3 regions of the Cupriavidus sp. DF5525 genome follow, and region 2 is predicted to be linked to each of the others. Evidence: predicted binding sites of a transcription regulator. Region 2 holds the regulator's gene; each other region holds the start of a gene.
What was found. Region 2 encodes HrcA, which represses chaperone genes, less so after heat shock. Its sites were predicted from a motif close to TTAGCACTCNNNNNNNNNGAGTGCTAA; they were not measured.

Region 1 (3,276 bases), 800 kb from region 2:
CAGCAGAAGGCATCGTTCCGCAATGTCGACATCAGCGGTGCCGCCGACTTCGGCAAGGACTTCTCGCTGACCGACCATACCGGCAAGGTGCGCCATATCGCCGACTTCAAAGGCAAGGCGGTGGTGATGTTCTTCGGCTACACCCATTGCCCGGACGTGTGCCCGACCACCATGGCCGAGCTCAAGGCCGTGATGGAGAAGATGGGCCCAGACGCCGACCGCGTGCAGGTGCTGTTCGTGACGGTCGACCCGGAGCGCGACACGCAGGCGCTGCTGGCCCAGTACGTGCCTGCCTTCGATCCGCGCTTCCTGGGCCTGCGCCCGGCCGACGAAGCCGCGTTGCAGAAGGTGACCAAGGACTTCAAGGTGTTCTACGCCAAGGTGCCGGGCTCGTCGCCGAACAACTACACGGTGGATCATTCCGCCGGCAGCTATGTATTCGACCCGGATGGCCGCCTGCGCCTGTTTATCCGCCACGGCCAGGGCCCGGAACCGATCGCGCACGACCTGAAACAGCTGCTGTCCTGATGCCCCGGGGTGCGGCATAACGCCGCAGCCGCGCCCAGCAGGCAAACAAAAAGGCCGGTCCAGTGGACCGGCCTTTTTGCTTCTGGCGGGGCAGCGGGATCAGGCAAAGGCCTGCAGCGCGCCCTTCATCTTCTTCATTGCCGCGGCCTCGATCTGGCGGATGCGCTCGGCCGAGACGCCGAACTCGGCGGCCAGCTCATGCAGCGTGGCGCCGCCCGAGCCGTCGTCCTCGACGTTCAGCCAGCGCGCCTCGATGATGCGGCGGCTGCGCTCGTCCAGCTTGGCCAGCGCTTCTTCCAGGCCTTCGACCTGCATGCGGTCGTGGCGCTTGGCTTCCATCACGCGCGTGGGCTCGTTATGGTTGTCCGCCAGGTAGGCGATGGGGGCGAATTCCTCCTCGCCGTCGTCGATCTGGCCTTCCAGCGCCAGGTCGCCGCCCGACAGGCGGGTTTCCATCTCCATCACTTCTTCGGGCTTGACGTTCAGCTCGCGCGCCACCGCCTCGACCTGCTCCGGCGTGAACGTGTGCGAGCCCTGCTTGTGGCTGCGCAGGTTGAAGAACAGCTTGCGCTGGGCCTTGGTGGTCGCCACCTTGACCATGCGCCAGTTCTTCAGCACGTACTCGTGGATTTCGGCCTTGATCCAGTGCATCGCGTACGACACCAGGCGCACGCCCTGGTCGGGGTCGAAGCGCTTGACCGCCTTCATCAGGCCGATATTGCCTTCCTGGATCAGGTCGGCGTGCGGCAGGCCGTAGCCCAGGTACTGGCGGGCGATCGACACGACCAGGCGCAGGTGGGACATCACCAGGCGGCGGGCCGCGTCAACGGAATCGTGGTCGCGGAGTTCGCGCGCCAGGCGCTGCTCTTCCTCCGCGGTCAACAGCGGAATTCGGTGGACAGCCTGGATATAGCTGTCGAGATTGCCCAGCGTGGCCGGGAAGGTCAGCGCCAGGCTACCCCCGTGCTTCGGGGCCGTCGGCAGACGGCTGGGGGTCAGATTTTGGTCAGCAGACAAGACTGCGTTCACTCAATGGCTCCTTTCGCATCCGGCGGTTCGGTTGCCGGTGCGCCGCGCACCTTCTCTTGGGATGGGCGGCGGCACTGCAACGCATCTTAGCACTCAGGCCGGGTGAGTGCTAATTGGAGTCCTGACTGTTGCGATAGTTCCCGACGATTGTCATAGCATATTGGATAGCTATTTCGCAATCAAGCGCCGTCGGGGATACTCGCAGCAGGGCGCACTCAGTATTAGAGCAAAGCGTGCCCCGCCGGTTCTGCCCGCTGGTGGAATGATTTGTTGCACCAGCGGCTACACTCGACGCAAGCGGCGCCACGCTGGCATGCTTGCGAGCCTCTCTTATTCCACCGGAGAAGTTATGTCTGCTATCGAACACTTGCTCAAGCCGCATGTGCGCGACCTGGGCGATTTCACCGTACGGCGGCTGCTGCCTGCAGCGGCAACCCAGACGGTAGGGCCGTTTATTTTCTTCGACCATATGGGGCCGGTGCAACTGCCGCCCGGGGAGGGAGCCGATGTGCGCCCCCATCCGCATATCGGCCTGGCCACCGTTACCTATATGTTCGAGGGCGAGATCATCCACCGCGACAGCCTGGGCAGCGAGCAGGCGATCCGTCCGGGCGACGTCAACTGGATGACCGCCGGCCACGGCATCGTGCACTCCGAGCGTTCGCCGGACCATGTGCGCGCGGCGGGCGCGCGGCTGCACGGCATCCAGACCTGGGTGGCGCTGCCGCAATCGCATGAAACCGACGAGCCGTCGTTCTTCCACCATCCGGCCGAGACCCTGCCACGCATCGAGCGGCCCGGCGTGCGCATGACCGTGATCGCCGGCGATGCATTCGGCAAGACCTCGCCCGTCAAGGTGTTCAGGCGCACGCTGTATGTGGCGATCGAACTGGACGCGGGCGCCAGCGTGGAAATCCCGGCCGAGCATGCCCAGCGTGGCATCTACCCGGTGGACGGCGCCGTCACGCTGGACGGCGAGCCGCTGCCGGCGGAACACATGGTGGTGCTGACGCCCGGCCAGAGCGCCACGCTGCTGGCCACGGCGCCGTCGCGCGTGATGCTGCTGGGCGGCGATCCGACCGACGGCCGCCGCTTTATCTACTGGAATTTCGTCGCGAGCAGCAAGGAAGCGATCGAGGCCGCCGCCAGGCGCTGGGAGGATGACCAGTTCCCACGGGTGCCGGGAGACGAGAACGAGCGCATCCCGCTGCCGCCGCGCAAGCCTTAAGGGAAGGAAAGGGGCCGGCTCAGACCGGGCTGGCCCAGGTCACCCGGGTGCCCTGCCGCAGGCATTCCCGGATCGCCTCGATCTGCGTGGCGATCGGCGCCGGTACCGGCACGGCGCCATCCAGCACGCGCCGGATCCAGGCCGCGGTCTGATCGACATCGCTGCCGGGTGGCAGCTCCGGCACTTCAGCCAGCGAGCCCCCGACAGGATCGACCAGCGTCTGCTGGTGCCCTTCATGCAGCCAGTCGATGCGGCTGTTGCGGCGCGCATCGGCCACCACTTCGCCTTCGGTCCCGCGTGCCAGCAGCACGTTGGCGGGTTCGTTCGAGAAGTAGTCGGTCAGCGTCTCGCGGTATTCCGGGTGCGTATAGCTGTACAGCCGCAGCCCTTCGGCGGGGGAGTGCTCGCCCACCGGTTGCAGCATCTTGGCGACCGTGTGCGAGGAATTGCGCAGCCCGATCACGGTGCGCCGGTCCAGCAGCTGCGACAGG
Region 2 (3,276 bases):
TACGGCTGCAGCCATTCCGCCTTACCGAAACGAGACTGGAACGTCACCTGGTATTGTCCCGGCTGCAGGTCCAGCGCCTCGCCCAGCAAGCGGCCGGTCTTCAGGCACTCGCAGTGGTACGGGTCGCCCAGCTCCAGCGTGCGCCGCGGCACGCCGTGGAACGACAGGATCAGCTTGTCGCCGTGGGCGAAGTCCGGCATGCCGTGCCGGGCCCAGTAGGCGCCGACCTGCTGGTGCAGTGCCGAAATATAGGCCGGGTGGTCATGGAAATGCTTGACCAGCCGCAACTCGGGCTGGTTGCGCCACTGGCCGAGCACGCGGAACACCTCGTCGAACGCGGTCGCCGTGGTGGTGCCCGAGTATTGCGGGTACATCGGCAGCACCAGCACCTGCTCGCAGCCCTGGCGGCGCAGCGCCTCCAGCACCGACGCGATCGACGGGTTGCCGTAGCGCATCGCGCAGGCCACCGTCACCTCATGGCCGTTCTGGTTCAGCAGCCGCTGCAGCGCATGCGCCTGCCGCTCGCTGTAGACCAGCAGCGGCGAGCCCGTCATATGCGCCTCGCGCAGCCAGATCGATTCGTACTTGAGCGCCGAGGCGCGCGAACGCAGCGGCAGGATCACACCGTGCAGCAGCGGCAGCCAGGCCGCGCGCGGGATCTCCACCACGCGCGGGTCGGACAGGAACTCCTTCAGGTAGCGCCCCACCGCCTTGGGCGTGGGCGCGTCGGGGGTGCCCAGGTTGACCAGCAGGATCGCCGTGCGTGGCGCCTGGCCGTGCTGGTAGGCCGGTTCGGGAGAAAACGTCATGTCGCTTCCGGGTTGGCGCGGCGAGCGCAGATAACGAGCGCTCGCAACACGCTTCGGCAATATTTGCCGCGCTCGGTAGGAATGGGGCAGCTTTTGAGACCGGCCAGCCGTGTCACTGGTTCTGGCTCAGCGCGCTGGACAGCAGCCGCGCGGTGATGTCGACGATGGGGATCACGCGCTCGTAGGCCATGCGCGTGGGGCCGATCACGCCCAGCGTGCCGACGATCTGCCCGTCGACTTCGTACGGCGCGGTGATGACCGCCATGTCTTCCAGTGGCACCAGCCGGCTCTCGCCGCCGATGAAGATCTGCACGCCCTGGGCGTGGCTGGACACGTCCAGCAGCTGCAGCAGGCTGGTCTTGTGCTCGAACACGTCGAACAGCCGGCGCAGCTTGTCCATGCTGGAGGCCAGGTCTTCCACTTCCAGCAGCTTGCGCTCGCCGCTGATATAGACGTGGTCGTCCTCCTCGTCCTCGACGGTGCTGCCGGCCTCGACCGCCGCCTGCATCAGCTGCGACATGTCGCGGCGCAGGTCGCGCAGTTCCACGCGCAGGTGGTCGCGAACCGAGTCGAAGCTCATGCCGGCGTAATGCGAGTTGAAGTAGTTGGCCGCCTCGATCAGTTGCGCCGGCGTATAAGCCAGTTCGGTCTGGATGATGCGGTTCTGGACGTCGCCTTCAGGGCTGACGATGATCAGCAGGATGCGCTTTTCCGACAGCCGCATGAATTCGATCTGCCGGAACGCCTGCGCGCGCCGCGGCGTCATCACCACGCCGGCAAAGTGCGACAGGTTGGACAGCGTGCGCGCCGCCATGGTGATCATCCGCTGCGGGCCCAGCTGCTGGCCGCCGAGCTGGTCCTGGATCTGGCCGGTCAGCTCGGCCAGGTCGGCGTTGCGCTCGAGCGGCTTGGCCGTCAGCATGGAATCAACGAACAGCCGGTAGCCGCGCGGCGTCGGGATACGGCCAGCCGAGGTGTGCGGGCTGGAGATAAAGCCCATCTCCTCCAGGTCGGACATCACATTGCGGATCGTCGCCGGCGACAGGTCCAGCCCCGAGTACTTGGACAGGGTGCGGGAACCGACCGGCTGACCTTCCGCGATGTAGCGCTCGATCAGGGTCTTGAGCAGCGTTTTGGAACGTTCATCCATGATGTCCCGATTTTACGCAAGTTTTGGACCTTCCGGCGCCCGGCCTCGCCCGGCGCCGGGTTCCGCACCCGGCATGCTGACAACGGTTACGGCGGTATGGTCTAATCCCGGCATGTCCGCCCCCCCCAAAGACAGCGCGTTGCGCACTCCGTTCAAGACCGTCGCCCTGGTGGGCCGGTATTCCACCGCCGGCATCGAAGGGCCGCTGGAGGAGATCGCCTCTTATATCCTGCGCAACGGCCAGGATGTGGTGTTCGAGCGCGAGACCGCGCTGGCCACCGGGCTGACCGGCTACCCGGCCCTCTCCGCCGAGGAGATCGCCGAACAGGCCGATGTCGCCGTGGTCCTGGGCGGCGACGGCACCCTGCTGGGCCTGGCGCGCCAGCTGGCCGGCCACGAAGTGCCGCTGATCGGCGTCAACCACGGGCGGCTCGGCTTCATGACCGATATCGCGTTGGAAGACGCGCATACGGTATTGCCCGACATGCTCGACGGCCGCTACGAGGCCGAGACCCGGCTGCTGCTGGAATCGCGCGTGGTGCGCGACGACATGGATATCTTTTCCGCGCTGGCGCTGAACGATGTGGTGGTGAACCGCTCGGGCATCTCCGGCATGGTCGAGCTGGCGGTGTCGGTGGACGGCTTTTTCATGTACAACCAGCGCTCGGACGGCCTGATCGTGTCGACCGCCACCGGCTCGACCGCGTACGCGCTGTCCGCCGGCGGCCCGATCCTGCATCCTACGCTGTCCGGCGTGGTGCTGGTGCCGATCGCCCCGCACGCGCTCTCGAACCGCCCGATCGTGCTGCCGCACGACGCCGAGGTCACCATCGAAGTGGCCAGCGCGCGCGACGCGAGCGTCAACTTCGACATGCAGTCGCTGACCTCGCTGCTGCCGGGCGACCGCATTGTAGTGCGGCGCTCGGAGAAGCACATCAACCTGCTGCACCCGGTCGGCTACAACTACTACGCCACGCTGCGCAAGAAGCTGCACTGGCACGAGTATCCGTCCGAAGACAACCGCCTCTGAGCCGCCCCCCAGCCCGAGCCCGACCCACCGGACCGACACCCCCTCACGCCACGATGCTGCGCAGCCTGTCCATCCGCGATTTCGTCATCGTCGACACGCTCGACCTGGATTTCACGTCCGGCTTCACCGTCTTCACCGGCGAAACCGGCGCCGGCAAGTCCATCCTGATCGATGCCCTGGCCCTGGTGCTGGGCGAGCGCGCCGATGCCGGCGTGGTGCGCGAAGGCGCCCCGCGCGCCAGCGTCAGCGCCACCTTCTCGACCCACCCGGCGCTGGACGCCTGGCTG
Region 3 (3,276 bases), 760 kb from region 2:
TGACACGCTGCCGGCAGTCGGTCGGCACAAATTACATCATGCCTTCCATGCCGCCCATGCCGCCCGGCATTGCCGGAGCCGACTCCTCCTTCGGCGATTCGGCAACGGCGCAGTCGGTGGTCAGCATCAGCGAAGCCACCGAAGCGGCGTTCTGCAGTGCGGTGCGGGTGACCTTGGTCGGGTCCAGCACGCCCATTTCGACCAGGTCGCCGTACTCGCCCGAAGCCGCGTTGTAGCCGTAGTTGCCCTTGCCTTCGATAACCTTGGCAACGACCACCGAAGCTTCTTCACCGGCGTTCAGCACGATCTGGCGCAGCGGCTCTTCCATGGCGCGCAGCACGATCTTGATACCGGCGTTCTGGTCGGCGTTTTCGCCGGTCAGTGCCGAGATCGCAGCGCGGGCACGCAGCAGGGCCACACCACCGCCGGGGACGATGCCTTCTTCCACCGCAGCGCGGGTGGCGTGCAGGGCGTCTTCCACGCGGGCCTTCTTTTCCTTCATTTCGACTTCGGTGGCAGCGCCAACCTTGATCACGGCAACACCGCCGGCCAGCTTGGCCACGCGCTCTTGCAGCTTTTCACGGTCGTAGTCCGAGGTCGCTTCTTCGATCTGGGCGCGGATCTGCTTCACGCGGCCTTCGATCGCACCTGCGTCGCCGGCGCCATCGATGATGATGGTGTTTTCCTTGCCGATCTCGATGCGCTTGGCCTGGCCCAGGTCGTTCAGGGTGGCCTTTTCCAGCGTCAGGCCGATTTCTTCAGCGATGACGGTGCCGCCGGTCAGGATGGCGATGTCTTCCAGCATGGCCTTGCGGCGGTCGCCGAAGCCCGGGGCCTTGACGGCGGCGGTCTTCAGGATGCCACGGATGTTGTTGACCACCAGGGTCGCCAGGGCTTCGCCTTCGACGTCTTCAGCGATGATCAGCAGCGGGCGGCCGGCCTTGGCCACTTGCTCCAGCACCGGCAGCAGGTCGCGGATGTTCGAGACCTTCTTGTCGAACAGCAGCACGAACGGGCTGTCCAGCTGGACAACTTGCTTTTCCGGGTTGTTGATGAAGTACGGCGACAGGTAGCCGCGGTCGAACTGCATGCCTTCCACGACTTCCAGCTCGTCGGCCAGCGACTTGCCGTCTTCAACCGTGATCACGCCTTCCTTGCCGACCTTGTCCATGGCTTCGGCGATGCGCTCACCGATCGAGGTGTCGCTGTTGGCCGAGATCGCGCCAACCTGGGCGATTTCCTTGCTGGTGGTCGTGGGCTTGCTGACCTTCTTCAGCTCTTCCACGGCAGCGGTAACAGCCTTGTCGATGCCGCGCTTCAGGTCCATCGGGTTCATGCCGGCGGCAACGTACTTCATGCCTTCGCGCACGATCGACTGGGCCAGCACGGTTGCGGTGGTGGTACCGTCACCGGCGTTATCGCTGGTCTTGGAAGCCACTTCCTTGACCATCTGGGCGCCCATGTTCTGCAGCTTGTCCTTCAGCTCGATTTCCTTGGCCACGGACACGCCGTCCTTGGTCACGGTCGGGCCGCCGAAGCTGCGCTCCAGCACCACGTTACGGCCCTTCGGGCCCAGGGTCACCTTGACTGCGTTGGCGAGGATGTTTACGCCTTCCACCATCTTGGCACGTGCGGCGTCGCCGAAAATTACGTCTTTTGCTGCCATGTCTTGAATCTCCGAATCTGGAAAGACCGTCGCGCGCCTTCTCTATATGAGAGGGGGACGGTCGGGAATCTGGGGTATTTGTTGGTGCGACGGGCGTCGATTACTTGGCAACCACGGCCATGATGTCTTCTTCGCGCATGACCAGCAGTTCCTGGCCATCCACCTTCACGCCCTGGCCGGCGTACTTGCCGAACAGAACGCGGTCACCCACCTTGACGTCGAGAGCGATATTGTGGCCCTTGTCATCCTTCTTGCCCGGGCCGACGGCCAGGACTTCGCCCTGGTCGGGCTTCTCGGCGGCGTTGTCGGGAATCACGATGCCGGACGCGGACTTGGTTTCGTTGTCCAGACGCTTGACGATCACGCGGTCGTGCAGAGGGCGAAGGTTCATGAATGCTCCTAGATATGCAAGTGTTATTCGAACAAAACGGCCAGCCACGAGGGCAATGCCGTCTGAAATTTGGTGTATCGAACAGGCGCTATTAGCACTCCGCCCTGACGAATGCGAATGATGGGGATGGAGTATGGGCATTTCAAGACCGGATTTGTGGAAAAACTGAGCTTGTGCTTGCGCACGGCCATGCTCTCCTCAGAACGCGGGAGAGACCGTGGCTGGGATGCTACTGAAAAACGAAGCATCGGCACTTTGCGGGGATCGCAGCCTCATAGATGTGACGATGCCAATTCGATGCAACCATAGTCTTGGACTATTCGCTTCTGCGTGCCTGCTTCAAGGCAGCCAGGACGAGGGTTTCCGCCCAGCAGCGGTTTCAAGGCCGCCAGTATCAGTGGCACAGTCAAAGGCGAGGCCGCGAGCTTCAATTCAGCGAGTTTGACTTCGCGGAAGTCTCCTTGCGAGACGGGACTAATACCAGTGCTCCATTGTTAGGCCCAGAATTAAATCGCGCAGATATTTCCATACATGCCAAGGAACTGGATGCTCGGATTTTTTTCATCGAACATCTTCAACTATATACTTAAGAAGAAGCTTACCTTCCAAACTGTCGCTCGCACGGTGCATGCACTTCATGCAAACACTGCAGGATCCAGCGCGGCGATGGATTCATTCATAGCGCCAACTATCAAGGAGAGCGAGAGCTGGGGCGGCGCTTAGCGTCGCGCGCTATCCCTCCCCGGTCCGAACGCCGGGGTTTCTCGCACTGACCGATGAAGTATTGCACTACAGTAACCATGGTCGATGGCCGGTTTTGCGCTCGCGTAGTTCGCCGCAGAACCTCCAGGGGCACCACAATCGAACGAGAGCGGAAAGGTTTCGCCTCGCGCCAGGAAGCACACGAATGGGCGGAGAAGGAGTTGGCCGACTATCTGCGCCAGCGTGAGGCCCTGAGAGTTCGACGCCGCGAGAGCAAGCGCCGGCGGCGGACACTCGTTCAAGAGCTTGGACCGCGGAGCAACGCCAAAATGCAAAGCAGCATGGTTCGTGTCGAGGCCTTGCAGGCATATACCGAGCCTTTCCAGCCAAACTCGCCGGATGCTGCCAGATTGTTGAGTGCCATTCGATCTCTTCCGGGAAATAAGATTGTGACCGTCTCCACGCGCCAAAATCCGAAGGCCTACGACATCGCTGAGAATGGGGCTGTCGGATACAC

Region 1: a site for HrcA is predicted at 1,644-1,670, ahead of rpoH (RNA polymerase sigma factor RpoH). Genes of this name have one in related genera too.
Region 3: a site for HrcA is predicted at 2,149-2,175, ahead of groES (co-chaperone GroES). Genes of this name have one in related genera too.

The regions. Positions count from the first base shown of each region.
Region 1 is NZ_CP168265.1:325,929-329,204, forward strand. Features, by position in the region: gene ABNX08_RS01635 (SCO family protein) at 1-528, shown strand, start outside; gene rpoH (RNA polymerase sigma factor RpoH) at 628-1,557, opposite strand; gene ABNX08_RS01645 (pirin family protein) at 1,907-2,785, shown strand; gene ybiB (DNA-binding protein YbiB) at 2,805-3,276, opposite strand, start outside.
Region 2 is NZ_CP168265.1:1,129,450-1,132,725, reverse strand. Features, by position in the region: gene hemH (ferrochelatase) at 1-809, opposite strand, end outside; gene hrcA (heat-inducible transcriptional repressor HrcA) at 922-1,959, opposite strand; gene ABNX08_RS05385 (NAD kinase) at 2,072-2,989, shown strand; gene recN (DNA repair protein RecN) at 3,043-3,276, shown strand, end outside.
Region 3 is NZ_CP168265.1:1,885,857-1,889,132, reverse strand. Features, by position in the region: gene groL (chaperonin GroEL) at 32-1,666, opposite strand; gene groES (co-chaperone GroES) at 1,767-2,057, opposite strand; partial or broken gene ABNX08_RS08935 (DUF3622 domain-containing protein) at 2,834-2,965, shown strand; gene ABNX08_RS08930 (hypothetical protein) at 2,981-3,276, shown strand, end outside.